3 regions of the Streptomyces sp. 184 genome follow, and region 3 is predicted to be linked to each of the others. Evidence: riboswitches for the same ligand, from Rfam matches in the RefSeq annotation. Region 3 holds a riboswitch; each other region holds the start of a gene.

Region 1 (2,240 bases), 2.1 Mb from region 3:
CGCGTTCCACCGCGCCCTGCTGGCCGCCTCGCACAACGAGCTGCTGGAGCGCATGGATCTGGTCATCGCCAGCGGACTGGCCGCCCGCGACCGCCTGGTGCACGGCCCCGGGCACCATCCGCAGGACCCGGTGCCGGGGCACCGCGCCGTGCTGGAGGCGATACGGGCCGGGGACCCGGACGCGGCGGAGTCCGCGATGCGCACGCTCCTCGCGCAGGCGGCGCGGGACCTGGCGGAGCTGTCCGCACGGCCGGCGCCGGCACAGGAGTCCCGGCGCGCAGCAGAGGGCGCACCGGAGGAGCAGGCGGCGGGGGCGTAGCCCGTACGACAGGCGCGCCCCGCCGCGCGGACGGATCCGTGCGACGGGGCGGCAGGGGACTCCCGCGGGCCCGGGGCCCCTGCGTCGGTACCTGGTGGAGCGTCAGTACCAGTTGTTGGCCTGCCAGAACTCCCACGCGCTGCACGGGCTGCCGTAGCGGTCGTTCATGTAGTCCAGGCCCCACTTGAGCTGGGTGACCGGGTTGGTGCGCCAGTCGGCGCCGGCCGAGGCCATCTTGTCGCCCGGCAGCGCCTGCATCAGGCCGTACGCGCCGGAGCTGGGGTTGGTCGCGGTGTGGTCCCAGCCGCTCTCCCGCTCCACGATGTTGCTGAAGCAGGTGAACTGGTCCGCGGGCACGATCTCCCGGGCCGCGGCCTGGATGCCGGACTCGCTGGTCGGGACGCTCGCCTGCTGCGCCTCGGTGGCACCGCCGGAGCCGCCGGAACCGGCGGCGGACGACGAGCCGTTCGGGTCGATGGCCTTGCCGACCTTGCCGCCCTCGGTGTCGATGCGCAGCTCGGTGCCGACCTTCAGCGCGGCCGGGTTGTCGCCGATGGCCTTCTCGTTGTCGACGTAGACCCGCTGCCAGCCGCCGGGCACGTCGTACTTCGCGGCGATCTTGGACAGCGTCTCGCCGGCGCCGACGGTGTGCTCGACGTAGCGCTGCTGCTTCTTCTCGGTCTTGGCGGCGCTCTGGTCGGCTTCGGTGGGCTTGCTCGCGGCCTTCTTCCCCTCCAGGTCCAGCTCCTGGCCCGGGAGGATCAGGTGGGGGTTGTCGCCGACGGCTTCCTTGTTGGCCTCGTACAGCCGCTGCCAGTCGGCACCGAAGCCGTTGTCCTCGGCGATCTCCGAGAGTGTGTCGCCCTTTTCGACCGTATAGGCGTGCGCGGCGGTCGCCGCGATTCCGCCGGCGACGGGGAGGGCTATGCCCACCCCCGCGGCAGCGGCGTAGCGGCGGGTGGAGCGCGACTTGGGCGCGCGCCGGGTGCCGGTTCCGGCCATGTTGGCTCGCTCTTTCTCCGACGCCTGCGAAGTGAGCTGTCGGGTTCGGGCTGGAGTTGCCCGGCCGCGTCGTGCTGTGCGGCTTCACCCCGAGTCGGGGAGTCCGGTGCGCTTTGCCACCGTGCCTCCGGCCGACGGAGAAGTGGTTCCCCCGCTCCTGCCCGAACGGCTGTGGGGACGACGGTTCCGGGCTCCGACGGGCAGGACTCGGCGTACCGGAGCGCGGTGCTCGCGTCTGCGAACGTCTGGGACACTAGGAGATCGAACGGCAGATCACAAGAGGATCACGAGGATCCACGCATAGTCTGACGCTCCGTGGTGACGCGCGCACGCGTGGGGCGGCTGGGGCGGGTGTGGCGAACGGCACTCGAACCGCGGCGCAGCGCCTCCAACAGCGGCTGTCCCGCCGGTACGACGAGACCGTGCACCCCGCGGTCCGCGGCGCCGGCCAGCACGGCCCGCCAGGCGTCCGGTCCGGCGGGCGCCGCCACCGGGGTCCAGCGCCCGGCGCCCGGCTCCTCGTACCCGGGGGCGGCGGGCGCGAGACGGCGGAAGGCGGGCACCGTCGGGGCGACGGCGACGAGTTCCGCGCACCGCCGGGTGTCGGCGGCCAGCGCCAGCCGGCGGTCGCTGAGCAGTGCGACGGTGGCCAGCGCCCGCGCCAGCAGCGCGGCCTGCGGGACGCTGTCGGGCAGCGTGACGACCAGCTTCGCCCGGTTCGTGGCGGTGGCCAGGGCGGCGGCGAGCGCGAGCACGTCGTGCGCCGGGTCCGGACCGCCGTCCAGCCACAGCGCGTCGGCGCCTGCGGAGTCGTACGCCGCGCACTCGGCGAGCCAGGCGGCGGGCGCCTGGGGAAGCCGGGGGAGCAGCACCCCGACATGGACCGTCCGCCGGGCACCGGCCGGGGCCGTGCCGGGGG
Region 2 (2,240 bases), 6.4 Mb from region 3:
GGACGATGCGGTAGCCGTACGAGCCGGCCCAGCCGGCCTCGGTGATCGTGCCGCCGTGTACGGCCTTGACCGGGGTGCCGGTGGAGGCGGCGAAGTCCTGGCCGGTGTGGCCGGCGGCCCACATGTCGCCGGACTCGCCGAACGTCGAGGTGAGCGTGTAGTTGGCGACCGGGGCGACGTAGCTGGCGGCGAGCTTGGCGAGGCGCTCGGCCTCCGCCTTCCGGCGGGCCTCCTCCTCGGCCTTGCGCTTGCGCTCCTCCTCCAGGCGGCGCTGGCGCTCCTCTTCCTCCGCCTTCGCGTCGGCGGCCTCCTCGGCCGCCTGCTTGGCGGCTTCGGCCTCGGCCTCGGCGCGCGCGGAGGCGTCGGCCTCCGCCTGCTGCTGCTCGGCCTGCTCAAGGATGCGCGCCCGCAGGGCCTCGCCGGAGTCGGCGGTCGGGGTCGCGGTGCCGGAGCCGGCGTCGCTCGCGTAGCTGACCTGGGTGAGCGGGGCCGTGGTGACGACGGTGTCGGAGGCGGGCTCCTCGTCCGTCGGTATCAGCTCGCCGACGCCCGGAAGGCTCTCCGCGTCCGGGAGTTGGGCGCTGATCTGGCTGGTGACGGAGTCGACCTGGTCGGGCATGGATATCGCGACCGGGGGCTTTTCCTGCGCCGTGGCCATGCTGCCGGCGCCGACGGCGGCGAAGACGCCGACGCCGAGTACGGCGCCGCTGCGGGCCATGCTGCCACCGCGCTGCTTCGGGAGGCGCCGGCGGCCGCGGGAGGGAAAGTCGTCCTCGGGGAGGACTTCGTCGACCGGCTCTTCGACGGCGTAACCGGTCTGCGCATACCCCTCGGGGGCGGTGCCGCCGGACGCATAGCCGTCGCAGCCGTAATCGTCATAGCCATGGCCGTAGCCAGGCCCAGGCCTGTAGGACGCCACGAAGGCGTACTCCTTTCCTTCCTTCTCGCCTACCGGGTTAGCTGACGGGTTCGGAGCAGGAAGGTCTCCTACGGGCCGCCTCCTGGCGGAGGTTGGCCCGATTCACCCCAAGGTGGTGGTTCCCCGGTTCCCTAGGTGGTGCGTTACTGAAGTTGTGATGCGTGCGGGATTCGGCGACGGCGCACGGTGCCGCCTCTTGCGGCGGCGGTGACGACCGCGCTGCGTTACCGCACGCTAGCGGACGACGGCGTTCGATTCCAAGTCGTTCCCGTTATTCAGTTGTGCTTTACCGCGGACGATCCGGGCATGTACCAGCGGAAACGGACAAGTTGGCGCGTCGGCTACCCGGGGTGAGGTCCGGTCGTTAGCTGATCGTGCATCAGTTGTTATGCGGAGGGGCGCTATTCCACTACGGAGCGTGTGCACGCGAGGGCTCGGCCGGCGGCTGTCCGGAGGGCTTACGGGAGCGGGAGAGCGCGAACAGCGCCATGTCGTCCGCGACCCGTCCGCCCGTGTAGCGGGTGACATCGTCCAGGAGGGTGTCCAGCAGCTCGTGCGGACCGTCGAAGACGCGGCCGTCCAGGTGCTCCAGCGGGTCGTAGAAGACGCCCTCCTGGTTCCGCGCCTCCGTCACGCCGTCGGTGAACAGGACGAGCGACGCCCCCGGCGGGAACGCCACCTCGGTCAGCTCGTCCGGCCACGTGCCCAGGTCGCCCATGCCCAGCGGCAGCGCGTGCTCGTACGGCTGGAGCATCCGCGCCGCGCCGTCCGACCCCAGCAGCACGGGCGCCGGATGGCCGCGGTTGAGCAGCCGCAGCGCGCCGCCGTCGCGGTCGACCTCCGCCAGCACCGCCGTGGTGAACCCCTCCACCCGGTCGAGGCCGCTGCGCCCCGTCTCCTCGCGCTGGAGCGCGCGTTCCAGTCGCCGCGCCACCCCGTCGAGCCCCGGCTCCTCCTCGGCCGCCTCCCGGAAGGCGCCGATGACGACGGCCACGGACTCCACCGCCTCCAGCCCTTTGCCGCGTACGTCGCCGACGATGCAGCGCACGCCATACGGGCCCTCCTGCACGGCGTAGAGGTCGCCGCCGATCCGGGCGTCGGCGTCGGCGGCCTGGTAGCGCGCGGCGACCCGCAGGGCGCCGAAGCCGGCCGGCGGGTTCGGCAGCACCGCGCGCTGCGCGGCGACGGCGACGTGGCGGACGGAGGCCAGCCTGCGGTAGTTGCGCCGGATGAGGACGTTCATGCCGATCGCCAGCGCGCCGATCACGCACTGCGAGATCATCTCGATGATGGATTCGCTGTAGTCGGCGGTGCCGTTGAA
Region 3 (2,240 bases):
CCCTGAGCCTAGCCGCCCCGGGTGACGGCCCCGGCCCGCACCCGGCCGCATTCCGCGGTACGAGACGGTTCGGGCCCGCGGCGGGACTCCGGGGCGCGCGCCGTCCCGCGTGCGGCGTGCGTCATAGCGGCGTGCTCGTACGGCGTGCGTCATAGCGGCGTGCTCGTACGACGTGGTCGTCCCGGCCCGCGCACCGGTAGGGCCGGGACGACCGCGCCGGGCTAGCGCACCTTCAGCTTCTGGCCGGGCTGGATCAGGTCCGGGTCGGCGCCGACGACGGACTTGTTCTCCTCGTACACCTGCTGCCAGCTCTCCGCGCCGTGCCGCCGGGCGATGTCGTCCAGGGTGTCGCCCTCGCGGACCTCGTAGTAGAAGCCGCGGAAGACCGTGCGGGACTCCGGCTGCGTCTGCTCGCCGGTCCCGCGGGCCGCCGCGCCCTCGGGGGCCTCCTGCGGTGCCTGCTCCTGCGCCTGCGGCTGGGCCGGCTGCTGGGCCTCCTGCGCCGGCGGGACGATCTGCGCGGCGGCCGGACTGCCGGTGGCCAGGCCCGCGCGTGGACCGCAGTTGGGCCACGCGCCCGGCCCCTGCATGGACAGCAGCCGTTCGGCCACGGCGATCTGCTGCTGCTTCGTCGCCAGGTCGGCGCGCGGGGCGTAGCTGCGGCCGCCGGCGGCGTCCCAGCTCGACTGGGAGAACTGGACGCCGCCGAAATAGCCGTTCCCGGTATTCGTCGCCCACTTTCCTCCGGACTCGCAGGCGGCCACCCGTTCCCACGTATCGATGGGCGCCGCGACGGCGTTCTGGGTGTTCAGCACCGGGAGTCCGATCGCGGTTCCGGTGGCGCCCACGAGAACGGCCATGCGGGAGTGTGCGCCAAGGCGCGCCTGTGCGGCGGGGCGGCGGTGCTTACCCGTTCCGGCAGGAAGAAGCATGATGCTCTTTTCTCACCGACGCCTGCGAGGTGAGCTGTCGGGTGCGGGCTGTGAGTGCCCGGCCGAACGTCGAGCGTCCGGCTTGACCCCAAGCCGTCCGGTCCGCCTTCTGGTTGGACCGAAGCGGCGCTTACCGTGGGTCCCCCGCTCCTGTCAGCGGTGCTTCGTGCACAGGTGGCCCGGGTGAACGCCGACAGGATTCGGCGTGAGGCGATCACCGGGGCTCGCGTTGGCGAGCAATGTGACGGTAAGCACATAGGCGTGTGCGATTCAAAGACATCGGAAAGTGCCGCGCCCGGTTTTCCGTCCGTCAGCTAGCCCGGTCAGCCGATTACGTCAAATATGACTAATGCGTACGGACTTCACTCGCCGCCGGTTCAGTTCCCGCTCAATTCGAGTTCCTGACCAGGCTTGATGTTGTCGGGGTCCTTACCGAGGGAGTTCTTGTTGCCGTCGTACAACTCGGACCATCCGCCCGTCAGTGAATGCTCTGTGGCAATCTCCGAGAGGGTGTCACCCGGTCGGACGGTATAACTGCCGTCGCCCGCCGCGGCGTCATCGCCCCCGCGGCCCCCGCTCCGCTCCTCGACGTCGCCGGGGATCTCGGCGATCCACTCGCGGCCGGGGTTCGGCCGCTCGGTCTCGTCGGGCGACTGGGAGGCGCCGGGGGTCTCGACGGCCTCGCGCGGGGCCTCGGGGGCGTCCTGGGACGGCAGGAGGTCGGACGGGGTGGGGCTCGCGGAGGCGTCCGGCGCGCGGTGCCGGCCGGAACCCTCGGAGGCGCCGGTGGTGTCGGAGTCCGCGCCGTCCCGCTCGCCGGGGGCGCCGTCGCCCTCGCGCGGGTCCTGGGAGCCGCGGTGCTTGCCGCCGCCGGTGCGCTCCTCGTCGCCGTCCTTGCGGTCCCGGTCGTCCCCGTCCCCACGGTCCTTGTCCCCGCCCCGCGAGCCGTCCGCGGCGCCGGGGTCGGGGGCGAGGGTCGGGGGCGCCGTGGGCGGCAGCGGCAGCTCGGCGCCGGGGTCGACCTCCGGCACCGCGTCGTCGCCGTGCAGCCCGGCGTCCTGGGCGCACTCCGGCCACGCCTTGTCGGCGCCCATGCCGGCGAGGATGCGCTCGGCGACCGTGATCTGCTGCGCCCGGCTGGCGAAGTCGGGCTGCGAGGCGAACTCCTCGCCGCCGTACTCCTGCCACATGTCCATCGTCAACTGGAGGCCGCCGAAGTACCCGTTGCCCTGGTCGGCGCTCCACAGGCCGCCGCTCTCGCACTCGGCGACCCGGTCCCACGTGCCGGCGTCCGCGGCACTCGCGCCG

Evidence for each region. A riboswitch is a leader RNA that binds a small molecule or an ion and turns the genes downstream of it on or off. The one in region 3 is predicted to bind cyclic di-AMP.
Region 1: it holds a riboswitch for cyclic di-AMP, as region 3 does, so the genes downstream of both, QBL21_RS20555 (LysM peptidoglycan-binding domain-containing protein) here and QBL21_RS29770 (transglycosylase family protein) in region 3, are expected to answer to the same signal.
Region 2: it holds a riboswitch for cyclic di-AMP, as region 3 does, so the genes downstream of both, QBL21_RS02690 (M23 family metallopeptidase) here and QBL21_RS29770 (transglycosylase family protein) in region 3, are expected to answer to the same signal.

What each region holds. Positions count from the first base shown of each region.
Region 1 covers NZ_CP123230.1:4,902,652-4,904,891, reverse strand. Annotated here, with positions in the region: gene QBL21_RS20560 (FadR/GntR family transcriptional regulator) at 1-319, shown strand, start outside; gene QBL21_RS20555 (LysM peptidoglycan-binding domain-containing protein) at 422-1,321, opposite strand; cyclic di-AMP (ydaO/yuaA leader) riboswitch at 1,328-1,502, opposite strand; gene QBL21_RS20550 (hypothetical protein) at 1,606-2,240, opposite strand, start outside.
Region 2 covers NZ_CP123230.1:636,744-638,983, reverse strand. Annotated here, with positions in the region: gene QBL21_RS02690 (M23 family metallopeptidase) at 1-919, opposite strand, end outside; cyclic di-AMP (ydaO/yuaA leader) riboswitch at 931-1,105, opposite strand; gene QBL21_RS02685 (PP2C family protein-serine/threonine phosphatase) at 1,329-2,240, opposite strand, start outside.
Region 3 covers NZ_CP123230.1:7,024,502-7,026,741, forward strand. Annotated here, with positions in the region: gene QBL21_RS29770 (transglycosylase family protein) at 222-860, opposite strand; cyclic di-AMP (ydaO/yuaA leader) riboswitch at 937-1,148, opposite strand; gene QBL21_RS29775 (transglycosylase family protein) at 1,310-2,240, opposite strand, start outside.